2 regions of the Bacillus sp. FSL R7-0646 genome follow, and region 1 is predicted to be linked to the other one. Evidence: riboswitches for the same ligand, from Rfam matches in the RefSeq annotation. Region 1 holds a riboswitch; the other holds the start of a gene.
What was found. Region 1 has a riboswitch for lysine ahead of MKY62_RS14935 (aspartate kinase). Riboswitches for the same ligand answer to the same signal wherever they lie in the genome.
Positions count from the first base shown of each region.

Region 2: it holds a riboswitch for lysine, as region 1 does, so the genes downstream of both, MKY62_RS17495 (amino acid permease) here and MKY62_RS14935 (aspartate kinase) in region 1, are expected to answer to the same signal.

Region 1 is NZ_CP150217.1:2,865,275-2,872,597, forward strand. Features, by position in the region: gene sdhA (succinate dehydrogenase flavoprotein subunit) at 1-1,413, opposite strand, end outside; gene MKY62_RS14925 (succinate dehydrogenase cytochrome b558 subunit) at 1,447-2,055, opposite strand; gene MKY62_RS14930 (YslB family protein) at 2,357-2,800, shown strand; gene MKY62_RS14935 (aspartate kinase) at 2,845-4,074, opposite strand; lysine riboswitch at 4,224-4,403, opposite strand; gene uvrC (excinuclease ABC subunit UvrC) at 4,468-6,240, opposite strand; gene trxA (thioredoxin) at 6,383-6,697, opposite strand; gene MKY62_RS14950 (electron transfer flavoprotein subunit alpha/FixB family protein) at 6,910-7,323, opposite strand, start outside.
Region 2 is NZ_CP150217.1:3,350,952-3,358,274, forward strand. Features, by position in the region: gene MKY62_RS17480 (ABC transporter ATP-binding protein) at 47-814, opposite strand; gene MKY62_RS17485 (iron ABC transporter permease) at 878-1,891, opposite strand; gene MKY62_RS17490 (iron ABC transporter permease) at 1,891-2,955, opposite strand; gene MKY62_RS17495 (amino acid permease) at 3,111-4,514, opposite strand; lysine riboswitch at 4,629-4,805, opposite strand; gene sspJ (small acid-soluble spore protein SspJ) at 4,968-5,108, opposite strand; gene MKY62_RS17505 (metal-dependent hydrolase) at 5,348-5,818, shown strand; gene MKY62_RS17510 (LTA synthase family protein) at 5,918-7,323, shown strand, end outside.

The DNA.
Region 1 (7,323 bases):
CTTGTCATTGTAGCGCACGACCGTCACGTTGTCTGTCATCCATTCGCCGAGCTCTTTATGAAGGACATAAGCATTTTCATTGCCGTCCATTTTCATTATGTCAGCCCACTTTTCTTCTTCCTTTTTGACGTATGCATCGAAAACGGAAGAAGACAGATCTTCTGCGGATGTTTCGAGACCTTGAATGTATTCAACGGCTTTCGGACCTGCCACCATGCCGCCGTAAATGGCTGACAAGAGCGAGTTCGCTCCCAGGCGGTTTCCGCCGTGCATCGAATAGTCGCATTCTCCCGCGGCAAACAGTCCAGGAATGTTGGTCATCTGATCGTAGTCGACCCAAAGTCCGCCCATTGAGTAGTGAACCGCAGGGAAGATTTTCATCGGCAGCTTGCGCGGATCGTCACCCATGAATTTTTCATAGATTTCAATGATTCCGCCCAGCTTGATGTCCAATTCCTTCGGATCTTTGTGGGAAAGATCGAGATAAACCATGTTTTCGCCGTTGATGCCGAGCTTTTGTCTGACGCACACATCAAATATTTCACGCGTCGCAATATCACGCGGCACAAGGTTTCCATATGCCGGATATTTCTCTTCGAGGAAATACCAAGGCTTGCCGTCTTTATACGTCCAGACTCGTCCGCCTTCACCGCGCGCCGATTCGCTCATCAGCCGCAGCTTGTCGTCTCCAGGAATGGCGGTCGGATGGATCTGGATGAACTCTCCGTTCGCATAGTAAGCACCCTGCTGGTAAACGATCGAAGCGGCTGATCCGGTATTGATCATCGAGTTCGTCGATTTTCCGAAGATGATGCCCGGCCCCCCGGTCGCCATGATGACTGCGTCCGAACGGAACGACTCGATTTCCATCGTCGTTAAGTTTTGGGCGACGATGCCCCTGCACGTATTGTCATCATCAAGAACGGCTCCGAGAAACTCCCAGCCTTCATATTTCGAAACGAGCCCTTCAACTTCGAAGCGGCGAACCTGCTCATCCAGCGCGTACAAGAGCTGCTGTCCGGTCGTCGCCCCCGCATATGCCGTTCTGTGATGCTGGGTTCCTCCGAAGCGCCGGAAGTCAAGCAGCCCTTCAGGCGTTCTGTTAAACATGACGCCCATGCGGTCAAGCAAATGAATGATCGACGGCGCCGCTTCACACATCGCTTTGACCGGCGGCTGGTTCGCCAGAAAGTCGCCTCCGTACACCGTGTCGTCAAAATGCTCCCATGGGGAGTCTCCTTCACCTTTTGTATTGACCGCTCCGTTGATTCCGCCCTGCGCACATACGGAATGTGAGCGCTTAACGGGAACGATCGAAAATAGTTTTACATTTGTTCCTGCTTCCGCAGCTTTAATGGTCGCCATCAGACCCGCTAGTCCTCCGCCGACAACGATGATGCTTGAATTGCTCATGCCTGCCCCACTCCCTCTAGTAATCTAGTTCTTTTACACAAATGCCAAAATCGCTCTCAGCCCTACATAGGACAGCACAACAAAGACTCCCATTGTCACAAACGTGGCGATTCGCTGTGAGCGAGGAGAAACAGTGATTCCCCAAGTGACAGCAAACGACCATAAACCGTTTGAAAAGTGGAAGATTGTTGAGAGGACACCTACAATGTAAAAGCCGAGCATGATCGGGGAGCTCAAAATATCAGCCATCATGTCAAAGTTCACCTCTGCCCCCATTTGGGCGGCAATCCGTGTTTCCCACACGTGCCAGCTGACAAAAATCAAGGTAATGATTCCTGTAATCCGCTGCAGAACGAACATCCAGTTTCTAAAAAAGCCGAATCTGTTCGCATTGTTTTTCGCTGTAAAAGCTATGTATACTCCATAAACAGCATGATAAATCAGCGGAAGGAAAATCACGAAGATTTCCAAAGCGTACCTGAACGGCAGGTTTTCCATAAAGTGAGCGGCGTTATTAAACGCCTCTTCTCCGCTTGCCGCAAAATGGTTGACAACCAAATGCTGGATTAAAAATATGCCCACCGGTATGACGCCAAGCAAAGAATGCAGTCTTCGATAAACAAACTCTCTGTTCCCGGCCATTGCTTTACCCCCTAGTTGAAAAGTGCAGTAAAAATGAAAGGTCTCCTATCCCCCGTCCTGTTTCAAATATCGCACTTTGTTAAGTTTTTATGACAATTTCATTTTACTCCTATGAGAAATAGGCGTCAAGAAAACGCGTACATAAATTGAAATTTTCTAAAATTTAATCATATTTTTGAAAATTTTATTTTATCAAAATATAAATATATCAGATTTTTTTCTTCCTAAATGCATGTCTCCGCTGTAATCTTTCACCCCATTTAAGCTATAATAAACGGAGAAAAGAGGGGAGACATTGGATATGAATAAATATGAAGCAAACTTAGCGCAATTAAAAGAGCTGGAAGTCTCCGCATATGGCTATGAGTTGATCAGGGAAGTGCTGCTTCCCGATATGCTGGGACAAGACTACGCAGATATGATGTACTGGGCGGGAAAAAAGCTCGCCCGCAAGTTCCCGCTTGAATCCCGGGAGGATCTTCCCGCTTTCTTTCAGGATGCAGGCTGGGGAACGCTTGCGATCGTCCATTCAAAAAAACAGGAGCTTGAGTTTGAACTCGAAGGCCCGCTGGTTTCAAACCGCCTCAAGTATCAAAAGGAGCCCTGCTTTCAGCTTGAAGCCGGGTTTATCGCCGAGCAAATCCAGCTGATGAACGAACAAATTGCCGAATCTTATGAACAGGTGAAAAAAAGAGCCGGAAAAGTGGTTTTAACGGTGAAATGGGATTTGAAAGACCCGGCATAACTATGCAAAAAGGCGGAGACTGCAAAAGTCCCGCCTTTTTCTTTTTAAATGACTGCTGTCTGCTTCGACAGTTCAAAAGCATCATGCAGCGCTTCAACGGCTTTCACCATATCGCCTTCGTTGACGACAGTCGAAACTTTGATTTCGGATGTGCTGACCATTTTGACCTGGATGTTTTTTTCCGCCAGCACAGCGAACATTTCCGCTGCTACTCCCGGGTTGGAGATCATGCCAGAACCGACGATCGACACTTTGGCAAGCCTGTTTTCCGTTTCAATCTGTTCATAGTCGAGCGCGTCTTTGTATTCTTCTAGAACTTCAACCGTCCGTTTTAAGTCTTCCGTTTTCACTGAGAAAGAAATCGACGTTTTGCTTGTGCCTGTCACCGATTGAATGATGATGTCAACGTTGATGTTCTGTTTGGCGAGCGTTGTAAAAATCGTTGACAGCGTCGTCAGGCCGCTCGCCAGGCCGCATACGGTCACGCGTGTGATCTGATCTTCAAATGCAATGCCTCTTACGATTAAATTCTGTTCCATTGATGATTCCTCCTCGATTAATGTGCCGGCTTCTTTTTCGGTGCTTGAACGGACTTCCAAAGGCACCTGGTAGTTTTTCGCAAATTCAACAGCTCTCGGATGAAGGACGCCTGCTCCAAGATTGGCAAGCTCCAGCATTTCATCGTAGGAGATTCCGGCCAGCTTCCGCGCTGTTTTCACATAGCGGGGATCCGTCGTGAAAACCCCCGGCACATCGGTGTAAATGTCGCATTTATCAGCTTTCAGGGCTGCTGCGAGGGCAACGGCTGTCGTATCTGATCCGCCTCTGCCGAGCGTTGTGATTTCGCCTTCCGCTGTGACGCCCTGGAATCCGGCGACAACGGCGATTTTCCCTTCATTCAGGCGCTCTTTCAGCTTGGCTGTATCAATGTTCGTAATTCTTGCGTTGCCGTGAATATTTTCGGTTTCGATGCCGGCCTGCCAGCCTGTATAGGAAACCGCATCATACCCCTTGTTCTGCAAAGCCATTGTCAACAGCGAAATCGTCACCTGCTCTCCTGTTGTCAGCAGCATGTCCATTTCCCTGCTGCTCGGCTGCTCGGTGATTTCCTTGGCAAGCGCGACGAGGGAGTCCGTCGATTTGCCCATCGCCGAAACGACGACGACAACATCATGACCGCGCTGTTTTTCTTCGATGACGCGGTTTGCGACATTCAATATTTTTTCCACTGACCCTACGGAAGTTCCGCCAAATTTTTGGACGATGAGACCCATCAAATACCACCCTTTTTGTTTTCGTTCGTGTTTGTTTATGTATGAAGAGGAAAGCTTGACCGGCGGCCTGTACGGTTTTTTTTGCACAAAAAAAGCAACGAGAGAATTCCCTCATTGCTTTAACCAACAAAAATGCCGATGATCTTAAACAACGAGATAGCTCTCCAAGAAATGATTTCTTGACAGCCTCACATTTATTCAATGTAAAGCCAGCAGGAAAAACGAGTGGATTTTTCCCCGCTTCGGCGACGCTCCCCTTTCGGCTTTCTTCATCGGAATCCATCTTCCTCATCAAGCCTACTCTTGAAGTTCGCACCTCTATCTTCACCATATCACACGATCTTATTATGAAATTAGTACAAATTCTATCAGATTCTTTTTAAAAGTTCAACATTATTTTTTCAATGCCTCTTCGATCAGCTGCGCCGTTTTCAGAGGTATGCCGAGCTTGCGGATATCTTCGGCGCTCGCTTCCTTCATTTTCTTAACGGAACCGAAATGTTTTAACAGCAGTTTTTTCCGCTGTTCGCCGACGCCCGGTATGCCGTCCAGCACCGATTGAAATGCGCTTTTTCCCCTGAGCTGCCTGTGGAAGCTGATCGCAAACCTGTGCACTTCGTCCTGAATGCGCTGAAGCAGGTAAAATTCCTGGCTGTTCCGCTCAAGCTGGACGATCTCAAGGGGATCGCCGATCAAAAGGTTGGATGTTCTGTGCTTATCGTCTTTCACCAGACCGGCAACAGGGACATCGAGACCCAGTTCATTTTCCAGAACGTCAAGGGCGGCAGACACCTGCCCCTTTCCGCCGTCGATCAAAATTAAATCAGGCAGCGGCAGATTCTCTTTCAGCACCCTTGTATATCTTCTTCTGATGACTTCGCGCATTGATCCGTAGTCGTCAGGACCTTCAACCGTCTTGATCTTATATTTGCGGTACTCTTTTTTATGCGGTTTTCCATCGAGAAATACAACCATGGCCGAAACAGGGTCCGTTCCTTGAATATTTGAGTTATCAAACGCTTCAATTCTGTATGGCGTGTAGATGTCCAGCGCTTTTCCGAGCTTTTCAATCGCGCCGATCGTCCGCTCTTCATCCCGTTCAATGAGCGAAAACTTCTCCTTCAAAGCGAGCTTTGCATTTTTATGGGCAAGGAGCAGCAGGTCTTTTTTCGCTCCTCTTTTCGGCTGGCGCACGTTCACGTCCAAAAGCTCCTCAATCATGTCCTTGTCGACGCTGTCAGGCACCAAAATTTCCTTCGGAAGAAAATGGTTGTTTTTGGAGTAAAATTGCCCGATGAATGTCAGAAATTCCTCGTCTGCTTCCCTGTATAAAGGAAACATGCTGACATCTCTTTCAATCAATTTGCCCTGCCTGATGAAGAAGACCTGGACGCACATCCAGCCCTTGTCATACGAATAGGCAAATACATCGCGGTCAACCATGTCATTCAGCATCATTTTCTGTTTTTCCATCGTTGACTCGATATGGGCAATTTGATCGCGGAATTCTTTCGCCCGTTCAAACTGCAGGTTTTCCGAGGCTTCGAGCATTTTTGCTTCAAGCTCTTTCTTCACTTCATTGTAGCCGCCTTTTAAAAAGCGGGTAATTTCTTCTGTGAGCTGTCTGTTTGTCTCTTCAGACACATCATATACGCATGGCGCCAGACATTGTCCGAGATGATAGTACAAACAGACGCGGTCAGGCAGCTTGGCGCACTTTCTGAGCGGATAGAGGCGGTCCAGCAGCTTTTTTGTTTCCCTCGCAGCCTGGACATTGGGGTACGGCCCGAAATAGCGGCCTTTGTCTTTTTTGACCTTCCTTGTGACAATCAGCTTCGGATGCCGCTCGTTCGTGATTTTAATGAACGGGTAGCTTTTATCATCTTTAAGCATCACGTTATATTTCGGGTCGTACTTTTTGATTAAATTCATTTCAAGAATGAGCGCTTCGATGTTCGAGGATGTGACAATGTATTCGAAGTCTTCAATTTCACTGACAAGACGCTGTGTTTTGGCATCATGGGACCCGCTGAAATAGGAGCGGACCCTGTTTTTTAAGATTTTCGCTTTCCCGACGTAGATGACGGTATCCTGCCTGTCTTTCATCAAGTAGCAGCCAGGCTGATCCGGAAGAAGGGCCAGCTTTTCTTTGATTTTTTTGTTCATCAAAAATCCTTCCTTATTTCGGCGTTTTTCCTTCATTTAAGTTTACCATGACCGACCGTACGTTCGCCACAAATGGAGAAAGAAGATGACTTGTAAGAAAAAAGCGATCCCTTTGGAATCGCCTTTTTCACAGGTTTCTATTTTACAAATGTTTGTTGACCAGTTCTTCAAGCGCTTCTTTCGGTTTAAAGCCGACAGATGTTTCGACCACTTCGCCGTCTTTTAGTACGAGGAGAGTCGGGATGCTCATCACGCCGTATTTGCCGGCAGTTTCTTGGTTTTCGTCAACATCGATTTTTACGATTTTCAGTTTGTCTCCCATTTCTTGATCAAGCTCTTCAAGTACCGGCGCGATCATTTTACAAGGTCCGCACCAAGGAGCCCAAAAGTCGGCAAGAACTACGCCTTCGCTTGTTTCAGATGAGAATGTTTGATCAGTTGCTTTTACGATAGCCATTCTTTCATTCCTCCAATTGTGAAATTATGCTTTTTAGTATAGCATCTCCCTTTGGTTCACGCTAACATAATGCTTGATTATACGTTTCCCTATCTGCACAGTTTTACACATCGGGATTTTAGCCTTTCTGAAAATGTCCATATCCCATGTTATTTTGCAGAAGGCGGAAATGTGCCTATGTCAAAAGCCGGCCATTTCAGGCCGGCTTTTGATCATGTGCTGACGCTCAGCTTTTTAAATTCCTCCGTGAGCAGCGGAACGATTTCAAATAAGTCGCCGACGATCCCGTAGTCGGCAATTTTAAATATATCAGCTTCCGGATCTTTGTTGATGGCAACGATGATTTTGCTGTTTGACATCCCTGCGAGGTGCTGAATCGCTCCTGAAATGCCGCAGGCGATATATAAGTCAGGTGTCACAACTTTGCCGGTCTGGCCGATTTGAAGCGAATAGTCGCAGTAGTCTGCGTCACAGGCTCCCCTTGAAGCGCCGACCGCCCCGCCCAATACATCGGCGAGCTTCTGCAGCGGTTTAAAGCCTTCCTCGCTTTTGACGCCGCGACCGCCGGCTACGATAATTTTCGCTTCAGACAAATCGACGCCTTCGGACGTTTTTTTGACAATATC
Region 2 (7,323 bases), 490 kb from region 1:
GATTGTTGACAAAATCCCAAAAAGGTCTTTTGTTATTGGGATTTTGTCATCCGGTTGCCAGCCTCTGATCCTCTTCTTTTTTCAATAGATCGTAAGTCAGGCACACCGGTTTTCCTGTGCGCGGGTCTAATATAATTTCAGCATCAATCTGAAACACCTTTTTTAATACTTCTGATGTCATGACTTCATGAGGGGCGCCCTCTTTGACAATCGCACCCCGGTTCAGCGCCACCATATGATGAGCGAAGCGGGCGGCATGGTTGAGGTCGTGAATGACCATCAAAATCGTTCGGCCTTCTTCTTGATTGAGCTTTTCCAGCAGTTGCAGAATTTCAAGCTGGTGCGCCAAGTCCAAATAGGTTGTCGGTTCGTCAAGGAGCAAGAGCTCCGTTTCTTGGGCAAGGGCCATCGCAATCCAGACGCGCTGGCGCTGTCCTCCAGAAAGGGCTTCGATCGGCCGGTCATAAAAAGGCAGCATTCCTGTCACTTGGAGAGACCATTCAACCATGCGGCGGTCATCGGCCGAAAGCCTGCCCATTCCCTTTTGATGAGGAAAACGGCCGTAAGAAACGAGCTCATATACGGTCAAACCGCCTGGCGCCTCAGGCGTCTGCGGAAGAATCGCCATCTGTTTGGCTACATCCTTCGTCGACATTTGGTGGATCGCTTTGCCGTTTAAATAAACGGCGCCCGTTCGCGAACGCTGTATGCGCGCCATCGTTTTTAATATGGTTGATTTGCCGCACCCGTTCGGACCGATCATGGTCGTCACTTTTCCTTTTGGTATGTGGAGGTTTAAGTTTTCGACAATCATCTGTTCGCCGTAGCCGATCCCCAGGTTGTTTGTTGAAAGAGACACGTTGCACCCTTCCCTTCTTTAATTTGTTTTCATAAGCAAATAGATAAAATACGGTGCGCCTAAAGCGGCAATGACAAGCCCTACGGGAATTTCCGAAGGCGCCAGTATCATTCTTCCAATTAAGTCCGCCAGCAAAAAGAGCAATGCTCCGGTCAACGCGGAAGCCGGGATTAAAAGCTGATGCTTCGGCCCGACAAGTCTTCTGGCAATATGCGGAGCCACGAGACCGAGAAACGTAATGTTTCCTCCAGCCGCTACACACGCGCCGCTCAGCGCGGCTGCCGACAGAAGCAGTGTGCGCCGCTCTTTTTCAACTGCCGTTCCGAGCCCTGTTGCGAGCTGATCACAGAGATTCAGCACGTTTAAATAGCGCGCTTTATAGAGGATAAAAGGAATCAGCACGACAATCCAGGGCAGCACGGCCGAGACAAAGCTCCAGTTCGAACTCCATATATTCCCTGACAGCCAAACAGCCGCCTGCATAAAGTCATTTGGGTCCATTTTAAGCTGCAGCATTAAGATGGCCGCCGAAAACGCCGCATTCACTCCGATGCCGACCAAAACGAGGCGAATGGGATTCAAGCCTTTTTTCCACGCCAGCAAATAGATGGAAACGACTGCAAAGCAGGCTCCCAAAAATGCGAATATCGGCAGGGAAAAAACGAATCCTTTTTGCAGGTTGCCAACGTCTCCCTGAAAATAGAAGATGAACAGCACAACGGCAAAACCCGCTCCCGTATTGATGCCCAATATCCCCGGATCGGCCAGGTCATTCCGGGATATCCCCTGCCAGACGGCTCCGGAGACAGCAACCCCTGCACCGATCAGCATGGCGAGGATCATGCGCGGCAGACGGAATTCAAATAATACAAGTTCATCCTGCGGCGTTCCAAAGCCGAACAGTGTTCTCAATGTAGCAAGCGGGTCGATGCGGATTTCTCCCATGTTCATGCTTAATAAAAACACGGCGGCCGTCAGCACGGCCATGACGAGCATCACCGCACCCGCCCGTCTGTTGTTTTTCTTGAGCATTACAGTCCACTCCTTTCCCTGCGGGCCAGATAGAGAAAGAATGGTACGCCGACAAGCGCAGTTACTGCTCCGACAGGTGTTTCAAACGGCGGGTTGACCAGCCTTGCCGCAATATCCGCATAGATCAGAAGAACAGCGCCAAGCACAGCTGAGCATGGAATGATCCAGCGGTAATCAACCCCGACCAGAAAGCGGGTAATATGCGGAATGATCAATCCGATAAAACCGATCGCACCGGCAACGGATACAGTGGCACCCGTCAGCAGAACAACGGACACGATGCCGATCGCTTTTACCGTCTTCGTATATTGACCGAGCCCTTTCGCCAGCTCCTCACCCAGGCTTAGAACCGTGATGGAACGGGCGATGACAAAAACGACCGCCAAACCGAGCGCTGCCGCCGGAATCAACAACTGAATGCTGAGCCATTTCGTGCCGGCGACACCTCCGGCATACCAAAAACTGACGTCGCGCGCCACATCAAAGTGGATCGCGATGCTCGTAGAAAGAGCGCTCAGGAACGTGCCGACAGCCGTACCGGCCAAAGCCAGCTTTACAGGCGTAAGACCGCCTTTTGAAAACATTCCGATTCCAAAAACAAGCCCCGCTCCAAGAGCGGCACCGGCAAATGACCAGATCATCAGCCCGATCGATGAGGTTCCTGGAAAAAAAGCAAACGCAACAGCAATTGCGAAAGCTGACCCGTGCGTGACGCTCATAATTTCCGGCGACGCAAGAGGATTTCGCGTCATCCCCTGCATCACGGCTCCGGAAACCGCCAGGCAGGCGCCCACAAGAGCCGCACTTACCGTCCTTGGCAGTCTGAGTTCCTGAATAATTTGATGGGCCGTATTTTTCGCGTCAAAATGAAAAATGGCGTCCCAAACCGTTCCAAGCTTTATATCAGCCGCACCGAGCGCAATCGATAATGCGGCGCCAAAAAGCAGCAGCATGATTCCGCCGGCCAGGACAAATACAGCTCCGAGCGGACGGCTGATCGGTCTCTGTTCTTCATCAGTGCCATCCGCGCCGTTGATATGATGTATGTTTTTGTAAGAGCTCACTCGATGCCATTCCTTTCGATCTTTTTAACCGATAACGATTATCATTTTCATGTTTAGTATAACAGGCCTAAGCAAAAATTTTAATCAAAATTTTCGGCAGGAATCAAAAAGCCAGCCGATCTTCCGCTAAAAGACCCGGCTGGCAAAGAGCTTTATCACACTTGATTATTTTTGAACTTTTTGTAGACGAACGGGTAGATCGCAAGACCGACGAAAAACAGCCCGATTCCCAAGATAAAGGTGGTCAAGTCAGACGTGCCTGAAACGATGACCCATAAAGAGTACGCAAGAGCGGCCAAGGCAATGATGCCGTCTCCTGTTCTTGAACCTTTCAGCTCGCCGTATGTCTCCCCTTTGAGGATGAGCTTCAAGCTGAAAAGAGCCGCTATGAGATAAGGGACAAGGTAAGCGAGCGTCGCCGACGTTGTTAAAAACGTAAAGGCTTCGCTGATCGTTCCCGAAATCGTTGAGAAAATAAAGATCTGCGACATCACGTTTGTGACGATCAATGAATTGACCGGACTTCCCTTTTTATTCGTTTTCGCAAAGAAAGCAGGAAAATCACCGGCTTTTGCCGCCTGATACGGAACCTCTGCGCCGATTAAAATCCAGCCGAGCATCGATCCGAACAAAGAAACGATTGCCAAGACCGCCATAATCACGCTGCCGAAGCTGCCGATAATCACGTGCAGCACATCAACGAACGGTTTATCTGATGCCTGGAGCTGATCGTGCGGGATGACGCCCATCGTAATTAAAGTGATGATCATATAAATGCCGAGCGCAATTAACAGGCCGGTAATGGTCGCGCGTTTGACATCACGCTGGGATGATGCGCGCCCTGATAAGATTACCGCAGACTCGATGCCGACAAACGCCCACAGCGTTGAAATCGCCGCATTGTGAACCTGTCCGCCCAGCCCTATGCTTTTGCCTTCTGATTCGATTGGAAAATAAAATGATTCGAATAATGCCGTTTGAAAAACGAACAAACCTGCAACAATAAACAGGACAAACCCAAGCACTTTGGAAAAAGTCGCCAAAAAGTTCAGCTTGCCCGCTCCATTTATGCTGGAGACTAGGATAAAATGCGTCCCCCATAACAAAATCGTACACACGATGAATGTCAAGAGCTGGCCAAGTGTAACGGGGTGTCCGCCGAATTCAACCAGCTCGCGTCCGTCGGTTAAGATCGGCAAGAAAGTCGTCAAATAGCCTGCAAGGCTTGTAATGATGGCCACGTTGCTGATCCAGCTAGCCACCCAATACCCCCATACCATTGTAAAACCTGCCGCATTCCCTTTTTTAGGGTCTGAGAATAAAGCTCTTGCATAGCTTTGCGGACCTGCTTTGAGATCCGGGCGGCGAATGGATAAATGGCCGAATACAAGGGCGATCATCAGCACCCCCGCACCCGTCACCAGCCATGCCGCCGTTACGCCGAGCGGGCTAGCCGTCTGGGCGAGTGTGCTGGGGAGCATAAAAATCCCTGAGCCGACCATATTGCCGACAACAAAAGCCGTAAGAAGCCAGAAGCCCCATTTTTTTGTCTGTTCCATAAGATATAACCTCCGAGCATTTTATAAAAAATATGCCGGACCAGACCGTGAGATCATTCAAAATAAAAAAAGCATGAACAAAAGTCCATGCTTTGGTTAAACATACACTCTTGATCTCCGGATAGCCCTCCGCGGGAATACCCGCGGCAGTCCTGCACTTATTCAATGCAGACCCAGCATAAAGAATGAATGGCTTCCTTATGCTTCGGCGCTGATGCCTTTTGCATATGATCATCGGCCCCATCAGCCTCACACATGCGACTCATCATCCGCGCAACCTCTACCTCACTAAGAGTTAAGAGTGAGGATTTATCACATATTCTGAAAAGAGGTTACCAGAGAAATTTTGATCTGTCAAAGGGAAGTGATGGAAAAAACGGACAGCCGCGCCAAAAGGCCGCCTTTTTTGGCAGCCTTCTGAAGAATGGAAGACGGGCTCTCTCCATCTGTCATTTATCGGTTATTTTTCTTTTTGTTGACCGCCTCTTGCAGAGGGTCTCCTTTCAGCGCTTGTCCTGCGTCTTCAAGCGCCCCCCGAACGGCGTTTTGGTCCTTTTCCTTATTTCCTCTATCTTTATTGAAGAAAATACCCAAATGAATCACCTCTTTAAAAATGTGGTACAATTTTAATTTGGCTTATCAAATTTAAATTATGCAGAACCTTGGAATGTGTTTTTTATCTGAAAACGCCATATTTTAGATGTAAACGCGCCGATTGTTTAGGAAATTGTTTTTTTCAGCTGACAAGTTGTTACCATCTGTCTTGAAGGCCGTCAGAACTCTTGATATAGTTTTCATTAGGAAATTGTTATAGGTCTTAAAGGAGAAGCGATATGACAGGAAAAACACACATCATGGGAGGGGTCGCTTCTTGTACGGCTGCTGCTTATTTTTACGGATATGATCCGGTGTTCATGACAGCCTCGGGCGTTATCGGAGCATTGATTCCGGATATATGCCATACAAAAAGCAAGATAGGCAGAAGGCTTCCGATTTTATCAGCAGTGGTCAGTTCTGTCTTCGGGCACAGGACGTTTACACACAGCCTGCTCTTTTTGCTCATCACGGCATTCGCGGCACATTTATATTTTGCAGATCAGAGCATACTTGTCGGATTGATGGCCGGAATGGCAAGCCATCTGCTCCTCGATGCCGGGACTGTAAACGGCATCAAACTTTTCTTTCCGTCCGCCATTAAGGTTCGTCTGCCCCTTTACATTAAAACCGGCGGGAAGGCGGAACAAGTCGTTCTTGCTGTGCTCACCGTTGTTTCGTGCTATTTTATTGCGAACTTGATCGCCTGACGAAAGGGACGGTTTGACCGATTGCTATATGATGCTTTTTTTAGTCATTTTATCTTGGTGTTCTTTACCTGCGGGGATTATATGTGAGGAGCTATTTATATGAAAGAACAATTTTTTAAAAAGCAGTGGTTTTTATGCCTATCCATATTTTTCATATGGATGAAGACGTACTTCATCTACAAGCTGGGCTTTAATTTACAAATCGACAACGCACTTCAGGAACTGATCCTGTTTATCAACCCGCTTAGCTTTCTCATCCCTGTACTCGGCATCAGCCTCTTTTTTCGCGAAAAATCGCAGCGCATCTATTTAATCGGGGCTAATGTCGTCCTGACGGGCATCTTGATTGCAAACAGCATTTTTTATGGTTTCTACATCGATTTCATCACCATTCCCGTCCTGTTCCAGGCAAAAAACCTCGGGGGGCTTGGAAGCAGTTTTCAGGAGCTGTTCAATCCGGTTTTCATCGCGCTTTTCCTGGACCTGGCTCTCATGGTCTGGCTGGCAAAAACGCGCGAAAGAACCGGCAAAAAGCTTTCCGCTAAAGCCGTTAAGATCTACTATGCGGCAGCCGCCGGAACGGTGCTGTTTAATCTCGCCCTGTCGGAGCTGGATCAGCCGAAGTTTTTAAGCTACTCTTACGACAGGGAAGTGCTTGTAAAAAATATCGGCTTGTATCAGTTTCATCTGTTGGACGGCATTTCACAGACCTTTAATTTGACACAAAAAGCGGTCGCTGATGAAAACAGCCTGGCAACGATCGAAAACTACACAAATGCCGACTACAGCAAACCGAACCAAGATATGTTCGGAATTGCCAAAGGACGAAACGTCATCTTTGTAACGCTTGAATCCACCCAGACATTTGTCATCAATGAAAAGGTGAACGGCCAGGAAATCACGCCGTTCATGAACAAGTTCATTCAAAAAAGCTATTATTTCGACCATTTTTATCAGCAGACCGAACAGGGGAAAACGTCCGATTCGGAATTCATTGTCGCTAATTCGCTCTATCCGTCTCTGAGCGGTTCGGTGTTTTTTACGAAGAGCGAGAATGCGTACAATTCGATGTATAAAACACTGGCGAACCACAATTACAGAACATCGGTTTTCCACGCCAACCATAAAAAATTCTGGAACAGGGACGTCATGTACAAAGCCCTCGGCATCGACAGCTTTTATGACGTCTCCCATTTTCATGTGACACCTGAAAATTCAACGGGCTGGGGGCTGAAGGATAAGGAGTTTTTAACGCAATCGGCCGACTTGATGAAAGACTTGCCGCAGCCCTTTTACAGCAACCTGATCACATTGACGAATCATTTTCCATTTCAAATTGATGACGAGGATAAGCTGATCGATGAGTACGATTCAGAGAGTGACATTTTAAACCGGTATGTCACGACTGTACGCTATGAAGACGAAGCATTGAAGCATTTCATCGCAAAACTGAAGAAAAACGGCCTTTACGACAATTCTGTGATCGTGTTCATGGGAGATCACTA